DNA from 2 places in the Lysinibacillus sp. VIII_CA genome. Region 1 is predicted to be linked to the other one. Evidence: riboswitches for the same ligand, from Rfam matches in the RefSeq annotation. Region 1 holds a riboswitch; the other holds the start of a gene.
The links. A riboswitch is a leader RNA that binds a small molecule or an ion and turns the genes downstream of it on or off. The one in region 1 is predicted to bind thiamine pyrophosphate.
Positions count from the first base shown of each region.

Region 2: linked by a shared signal. The riboswitch ahead of thiM (hydroxyethylthiazole kinase) and the one ahead of ACP3VS_RS10600 (ABC transporter substrate-binding protein) in region 1 are both predicted to bind thiamine pyrophosphate.

Region 1 covers NZ_JBNFXM010000006.1:76,003-80,490, reverse strand. Annotated here, with positions in the region: gene ACP3VS_RS10620 (TatD family hydrolase) at 1-197, opposite strand, end outside; gene ACP3VS_RS10615 (ABC transporter ATP-binding protein) at 187-936, opposite strand; gene ACP3VS_RS10610 (ABC transporter permease) at 911-1,684, opposite strand; gene ACP3VS_RS10605 (thiamine-binding protein) at 1,681-1,974, opposite strand; gene ACP3VS_RS10600 (ABC transporter substrate-binding protein) at 1,976-2,971, opposite strand; TPP riboswitch at 3,127-3,237, opposite strand; gene parC (DNA topoisomerase IV subunit A) at 3,361-4,488, opposite strand, start outside.
Region 2 covers NZ_JBNFXM010000002.1:135,848-140,335, forward strand. Annotated here, with positions in the region: gene thiE (thiamine phosphate synthase) at 1-298, opposite strand, end outside; gene thiD (bifunctional hydroxymethylpyrimidine kinase/phosphomethylpyrimidine kinase) at 288-1,112, opposite strand; gene thiM (hydroxyethylthiazole kinase) at 1,100-1,867, opposite strand; TPP riboswitch at 1,953-2,051, opposite strand; gene mbcS (acyl-CoA synthetase MbcS) at 2,239-3,822, shown strand; gene sppA (signal peptide peptidase SppA) at 4,006-4,488, shown strand, end outside.

The DNA.
Region 1 (4,488 bases):
ATTTCATCCAGTAAAGGCTGTTCAGGATGAAACCCAAAAGCCGCCTTCACCTTGGGATAGACCTTCGCTAAATGCAACGTCTTTTGACAGGAGGACAACTGCATGCTTACCGCAATTAATGCCTCTACTTCTGCCAATAATGAAGGTATTTCCACGTCCTTATATTGATCTAAATGAATATGGGCATCAATCAACATTCAAATCCCCCTTTTCTTCCTGTAAATACGTGAATAACTGTTGCTTCAAGGCTGTGAATGTGGCAGAATGACGAATTTCTTCTTTGCGGGGGCGCTCAAATGGCACAATTATTTCTTTTTTCACTGTTGCAGGCCGTTTCGATAAAACAATTATACGATCGGCTAAAAAGAGGGCCTCTTCAATACTATGTGTGACGAATAAGATAGATTTTTTATGCTCTTCCCAAATGGACAGGAGCCATGCCTGCATTTCCAGTCTTGTAAATTCATCAAGCGCAGAAAATGGTTCATCTAGACATAAAATAGGTTTATCACTGACAATGGCACGGATAAAAGACACACGTTGTTGCATCCCTCCCGAGAGCTCGTATGGGTAAGCTTGACTAAAGGAAGCAAGCCCCACCTTTTCAAGCCAACCTTTTGCACGTTCAACATTTGGATTTTGCTGTAATTCCTCGACAATTGTTACATTCTCTAAAATAGTACGCCAAGGAAGTAAACAAGGCTGCTGTGGCATATAGCCAATTGCGCCTCTTTTTTGCTGAATCTCCTCTCCATTTAATAAAATCGTCCCTTGATCAACCAAAGAGACCCCACCAATTAATTGAAAAAGGGTACTCTTACCACTGCCAGATGGTCCTACTATGGCCACAAACTCACCATCCTTGACATCAAAGGAAACATGGTCAAGTACATGTAGACTGTCAAACGATTTAGCGATGTTTTGAATGCTGAGCATGATAACCTCTCCCCTTTACCATTAATTTTTCAAGCAAGCGGATACTACTAAACAACAATAAGCTTAGCAAGACAATCGCAAAAATGGCGACAAACACTCGATCTGTACGGAAGGAAGATTGTGCTAAGGTCATGTATACGCCTATTCCCTTTTTTGCACCAAGCCATTCCGCAATAACTGCTCCCATTACACTATAGGTAGCAGCAATTTTTACGCCCGAGAAAATTGCCGGATAGGCATGTGGCCATTCTAATTTCCAAAACGTTTGGGCCTTCGTTGCTCCAATCATTTCGAAGTAATGCTTTAACTCGGGTGCTGTTTGACGAAAACCGTCCATTGCCGCAATGACAATAGGGAAAAAGCATACTAGACAAATAATGATGAGCTTTGGTAATAAGCCAAAGCCAAACCAAATAATAAGTAACGGCGCCAATACAAGAATGGGTATATTTTGCGACATAATGAGAATCGGATAAAATAACGACCGAATGAAAGTAAAACGATGCAAAACAATCGCCACGGTTAGACCACAGCCAACCCCAATAGCAAGTCCAAGTAAAGCTAATTCCACAGTAGCCAGAGCATGTGGCAGAAACGTTTGATATGATTGAAAGCCTTCCTTTAAGATTATGCTTGGTGCTGGGAGGAGCCAGGGAGGAACATCAGCGATATGCACAACAAGCTCCCATATGAATAAGAGGAAGGCGATAAACATTATCGTCCTTCCCTTTTGTAATGCCCGTTTCATGAATGATATTTCTCCGTTAATGTAGCCATGGTAATCCCATTTGGTTGATATAAAATTTTTACTTGTGTAATGACATTAATGGCTCCTAGCTCGACCATCTTAACATTCATTTTTTCAATGATTTGAAGAAGCGTTGTAAGCTCACCTTCCATTGTTGTTTCAAGGGGATGAACCTCATAGTTCACACCAGATGCATCAATAACCGCAATGGCCGCATCCACATAAGGAATGACATCCTCGTATTTCTCTGTCTTCGGAATGATTTGGACACTGATTAATGAATTTGCCATGTTAATTGGCCTCCTTTTTCGGTAGGAACTCATTCGTAAACGCCTGTTTAGCATCAAATTCGCCCTCTAACACTTTGTTACTCGACATCCATTTAGCATAGTTTTCCCACACAGAAAGCTTTTGCTCCCCCCATTGATTAGCGTCATCCTGATACTTATCAGCCAACCACTCTTGACTTTTATGCACTAACTCCTTATCTAAGTCTGGTGCCGCTTCTAGTAAAATATCAGCCGCTTCATTCGGATGCTCGATGGCATATTCATAGCCCTTCGATGCAGCCGCAACAAAAGCTTTGACGCTGTCTGGATTGTTTTGAATCATTTTTTCATTGGTTGCTAAAACAGGTGTATAGTAATCTAACTGATCACTATAGTCCGTTAAATACAGCATATTAATTTTTTCCCCACGAAGCTCTACCTCAATACCTGTCCATGCATAATAAATCCAAGCAAAGTCGATGTCCTTTTTCATCATCGTAAAGAAATCTAAATCTCCCGCATTGACAATGTCTAATTTATTAATATCAGCGTTTTCTTTTTGCATTAATGATTGTAATACCGCTTGTTCGAGAGGTGCTCCCCAGCCCCCATATGTTTTTCCTTCAAAGTCCTTTGGAGAGGTAATACCCTTTGACGCTACAGAAGCAAATCCAGATGTATTATGCTGGATGATGGCCGCTATCGAAACAAGTGGCACATCCTGAACACGAGCCTGTGTAATGCCCTCCTGATAACTCACGCCAAATTCTGCCTTACCAGAAGCTACGAGCTGATCGGCTCCTGCCTCTCCTGGCATTATAATATCAACATCTAAGCCTACTTCTTCAAAATAACCGAGCTTTTTCGCAACATACAATCCTGTATGATTCGTATTCGGTGTCCAATCGAGTACCACTGATACCTTTTTCTTTGTATCAGCAGACTGCTTGTCCTCCTTGTCGCTACAGCCTACTAACGTCAATAGAGTAGCTAATAGGATAAATAACCATTTTTTCATGCTAGGTCCTCCCAGTTTGTAATATGAAAGTGTTCATGAATGAATGTTGTCACCAGAAGAAAGCGTATTATACGGTTGGTAAGATATTGCTTAGAAAACAAAAAAACGCCTAGGATTCCTCCCAGACGTATTGCAATCAATCTCCAAAACATTTGCTTTTTTGAATAGATGTTCCCTACGCTGGTACGAGCCAAATCAGGTTCAAAGGGTCAGTGTCTATCGGACACAATCTCAGCTAGCCATAACTAGCCCCCCTACATTCTTTCGCTATGAACTTTTCGATGTTTATTATACCCATAGTTGATCTTAAATGACAAGATGCTAATTTTGGATAGTTGTGCCACTATAAACAAATAGCCCAGCTCTACTTATAGATACTGGGCATGATGTTAGCTTGGTTTTTGTTCTTTTTTGGCCGTTAAAACATGTGAGATGGCTCCATCTGTTGCAATGTCCACTTTAAATGAACCATTAGAATGGCGATCAGCGCGCGTCAATGCTTGGACATCGATAACCTCTTGTATGCCTTTTTCAGTTTCAATCACAACCTGCTCATCGTCTGTTGCTTGAATAACAGCGACAATTCGATGAGGATTTGCTTTTAATTCTGTAAGGACTTTAAGTCCACGCTTGGCACGACTTGCTATTTCTACCTCTGCAACATTCATTTTCTTTACAGCCCCTCGTTGTGTCACAATAACGACATATTGTGTTTCGTCTGGCTGTAGGACATTGACCCCGACTAAAGCTTCTCCATCTTTTAGCGTAATACCTTTAACACCGCCCGTTTTCACTCCAGTAACTGGTAGTTCTTCAATAGGGAAACGAATGGCATAGGCCGTATCAGTTGTTAAGAGCAGTTCCGCATCATCAGTTATAAACGATGCATAAATCATTGCATCGCCCGCTTTAACATTCATTGTTTTAATTGGCTTCGAATAACGCGTCACAGCATAATCTGCTAATGGCGAACGTTTAATTTGGCCATCTTTCGTAGCAGTTAAAATATACATATTTGGCTGTTCAAATGTTTCAAAGCCATAGACTGCAATAATCGACTCATCTTCACTTGTTGGCACAATACTTGAAATATGCTGTCCAAGGTCCTTCCAGCGAATATCAGGTAATTCATGAACAGGCTGATAAATATAATTCCCTCTATTTGTAAATAACAATAGATGATGTTGTGTATTTAAGTTTGCTTCATACAATAAGTAATCGGAATCTTTCATCGCAAAATCTTGACCGTTGGAGGCGGCATGGGATCGTGTAGATGTACGTTTAATATAGCCATCTTTCGTGACAGTCACTACAACCTCTTCACTTGGAACAAGGACATCTAATGTAATTTTAATTTCTTCTATTTCTTGTTCAATTTTCGAGCGACGTGGCTCTGTGAAACGTTTTTTAATATCTAGCAATTCTTGTTTAATGACGCGTACAAGCTTGGCCTCGCTTTGTAAAATTCCTTCTAGCTTGGCAATCAATTTGTTTAAGTCATCCTGTTCTTGACGGAG
Region 2 (4,488 bases), on a different contig from region 1:
GTGCAATGGCAATCTGTTCATCATCTTGTCCAATATGGACACCATCAGCACCAAGTCGTACTGCTAGATCCACGTCATCGTTAACAATAAACGGCACATGGTAATGTTGACATAATTGTTGACACTGGCGGGCAAATTGCTCATAAGCTAGTCCTGTTAATGCGTAAGGACCTTTTTCACGTAATTGAAACATGGTTATGCCAGCCCTCAGCGCTTTTTCGAGAACAACTAACGGCTCTTGATGGGAAACATTGCTTGTACCCATAATAAAATAAAGCTGTAAATCCTCACGTTTCAACTAACTTCACCTCGCAGGCACCATTATGCAGCCGATAAGCAAAATGATTTGTAGGGCCATGACCATTACCAATGGCTAAATCATGCATAATAGCTAATTGTATAAATTTTTTAGCTTCAATAACAGCTTTTTCAATTGTCAAACCTTGAGCAATAAAAGCAGTGAGAGCTGCTGAAAATGTACAACCTGTACCATGTGTGTTTTTCGTTGGAATACGAGGAGACTGCATGGAAAAATATTTGTCATTTTTTATAAATACATAATCAATCGCATATAACGAATTGGGGAGATGCCCACCTTTAATGATGACACAGTGAACACCTAGTTGGAAAAAGCATTGAGCGACCTCCTCCATATCAGAGAATTGATTTATTTTTCTTCCAGTAAGTGCCTCTGCTTCTGGTATATTAGGTGTCACAATTGTAGCAAGTGGTAGTAAAGAAATGCGCATGGCTTCAATAGCCTCTTGCTGCAATAAGTTTTCTCCACCTTTTGCAATCATAACTGGATCAACAATTAGTGGGATTTTTAAATCCTGTAAAATGTGTGCGATTGTCTGAATAATATCCGAGGAATAAAGCATCCCCGTTTTAATCGCAGCAATCGAAAAATCTTCTAGTAATGCATGAAATTGTTTTTCAACAAAATTAACTTCAATTGGGAAAACCCCTGTTACACCTCGTGTGTTTTGAGCAGTTAAAGCTGTAATAACTGAGGTACCGAAAACCCCTAATTCCTGGAATGTTTTTAAATCAGCCTGAATACCAGCGCCACCACCACTATCTGAGCCTGCAATTGTCGTTACAATATGCATGAAGCCTCACCCTCCTTTGAAAGACGATGAAGGGCATTTAGCAAAGCAATTTGAATATCCCCGATATCCTCTGTAAAGGCTGATGCTAGCTCAGCTGCTTTTTTGTAGTAAGTGAGGGTTTCCACTAATTGACTGTATGGATCTTCTCCTGAACAGTAGGCGGCTCCACATATAGCACTAAGTAAACAGCCTGTACCAGTGACTTCTGTCATTTGTGAATTTCCACCAGTTATCCATTGGCTCTGCACACCGTCTGTCATAAAATCATGTTCGCCTGTAACAATGACTATACAGTTGTAGCGTTGAGCCAATAATGTTGCTTCTGTTTCTATGTCAATAAATCCATCACCACTATCAACACCTTTTTGTTGCCATTCCACATTCACTAATGCCGCAAGTTCTCCCTTGTTACAGCGTATGACCGCAAATTGTATGTCTGTAAGTAATAGGTGTACGGTTTCCTTGCGATAAACTGTGGCACCTGCGCCAACTGGATCTAATATAACAGGAATACTAAGGGTATTTGCCTTTTTTCCTGCTAACAGCATCGCTTCCTTTGTTCGATCATTCAGTGTACCAATATTGATTAAAAGAGCTTCTGCAATGGCGACCATTTCTTCTACCTCATGGCTGTCATCAGCCATGACAGGAGAGGCACCTAATGCCAATAAGCCATTTGCTTGGAAATTAGCCACAACATAATTAGTTATACAGTGTATAAGCGGTTGTTGTTGACGAATCGTTTGAAAAATCATTTTAGTCCTCCTTCATGGGTGGACGTAAGCACGCAAAAAAGGCTCTTTTGTGTAAAAATGCACGAAAAAGAGCCTTTCATCTGAAAAAAAGATGTTCATTGCTCCCTACGTCAGTATTAACTAACAGGTTCAAAGGGTCAGGTTTTACCTTCTCAACTCTTTATGAGTCCCCCTGCAATCTTGCTTTTAGTTGACCAAAATGTACCATACTTTTCATATGTATTCAATAGCAAGTTTTCCTATCAACAAAACGTGACTGATGCCATATAGGTAAGTATGATAGTTGTCATGACTTTACTCAAATCAAGTGTAAACCATTGAAAATTCTAAGAAAGGAGTATAATGTGTCTTATCAAAAGGGGGCATTTGCCATGAAAAGACAAGAATTAGTAGCACCAGAATGGTATAACATAACTGATGAATTTGAAAAATATGCTAAGGATTCAACTAAAAATGCATTGATAATTTATGAAGAGCATTCTGATGTACAATTTATCACCTACGCACATTTACTTGAAAGAGCGAATCAGGCGGCACATGTCTTTACAAAAAATGGATTAACTAAAGGTGATGTCATTTTAGTGATGGTACCACGCTCAGTAGAAGCATACATTGTCTATATTGCTGCATTAAAAGCGGGTTTAACAATCATTCCAAGCTCTGAAATGCTAAGAACAAAAGATATTGAGTATCGTATTCATCATGCCGATGCTAAAGCAATTGTGGCCTTTGAGCCTTACATTCAGCAATTTGATCAAGTAGAAAATTTACAAGAGGTGCAGCTATTTGTTATTGGAAATGCTCATGAGCCATGGCAGCCATTGTTAGACATAATGCGAAAGCAACCAACAACTTACATAAGTTCTACACCAACAAAAAGTACAGACCATGCATTTTTAGCTTATACAAGTGGCACAACAGGAAATCCGAAAGCTGCAGTGCATACGCATAGCTGGGGCTATGCACATTTACGGACAACAGCTCCTCGTTGGCTAGGAGTACAAGAAAATGATATTGTATGGGCAACCGCAGCACCAGGATGGCAAAAATGGATTTGGAGCCCGTTTCTCGCCATTTTAGGCAGTGGTGCCACTGCTTTTGTCTATAAAGGAAAGTTTGATGCGGCAACCTATTTAACATTGCTTGAAAAATTTAAAATGAATATCTTATGTTGTACACCGACTGAATATCGTTTTATGGCAGCACTTGACAATTTACAGGAGTATGATATCAGTTCAATTCGACAAGCTGTTTCAGCAGGTGAGCCCTTGAACAGTGAAGTTATAAAAAAATTCGCGGATACTTTTCATCTACAGGTGCGAGATGGTTATGGTCAAACAGAAAATACCTTACTGGTAGGGACTATGGTAGGTATGGAGGCAAGAGTTGGTTCGATGGGGAAGCCTACCCCTGGCAACACCGTTGAAATTATAGACGATTTTGGTGAGCCAGTAGCTATAGGAGAAGTAGGTGATATTGCCGTTCATCGAGAAACACCTGCACTCTTTAAAAGATATTTAAATGATCCAGAACGTACAAATTTACAATTTCGTGGTGATTGGTATATAACAGGGGATCGAGCTTATAAAGATGCGGACGGCTACTTTTGGTTTGAAGGACGCGGGGATGATGTCATTATTTCCTCAGGTTACACAATTGGACCCTTTGAAGTGGAGGATGCGTTGATGAAGCATCCGACTGTGAAAGAGGTTGCTGTCATTGCAAGCCCTGATAGAGTTCGCGGGAACATCGTTAAAGCATTTATTATCCTACAGTATGGTGTTAATGGTGATCAAGGGCTTATTCAAACCCTTCAAAATCATGTGAAATCATTAACAGCACCTTATAAATATCCACGTGCTATTGAATTTGTTACAGAGTTACCCAAAACTGCATCTGGTAAAATTAGACGTGTCGAATTAAGGCAACAAGAAATAAAAAAATGTATACAATAATCATTTCCTAGGAAATAATGTCGAAAATCAGAGTTCATTAAAGAAATGAACTTTGATTTTTTTTGTAATTTTAGGTAAGGTATTATGAGGAAATAAATAGAATAAAACTAATTGCATATTATTGCAAAAAAATGAAACTAATGAGCAAGTCATACGTATTACGTCATAAGGAGGCGGAAAGAGATGAATGTTAAAAGGTGGGTTGCATTAATAGTAGCAGGTGTTCTTTTACTGTTTTCATTGGGTATTAATACCATTTTTGCGCTATTTAAAGCAGATTTCCTAGGTAATTTTGATAGTTTAATGGCAGGAAATAACTTAGATGTATATGAAAATGTAATTGAAGGGGATAATTTTGATAAAAGGATTGCCTATTTAAAGGTGGATGGCACGATCCAAGATATTGGCTCAAGTTCACTATGGCAGCCTGTTGCATATGATCATCAATTTTTCCTAGAACAATTGGATAGTATTTTGTACGATGATACGATTGAAGGAATTGTTTTAAGTGTTAACTCTCCTGGTGGAGGGGTAAAAGAATCTGCTGAAATTTATAAAAAGCTGTTAAAAATTAAAGAAGAAAGACAAATTCCAATTTATGTATCAATGGATTCAATGGCAGCATCTGGTGGTTATTATATTTCAGCTCCAGCAGACAAAATATTT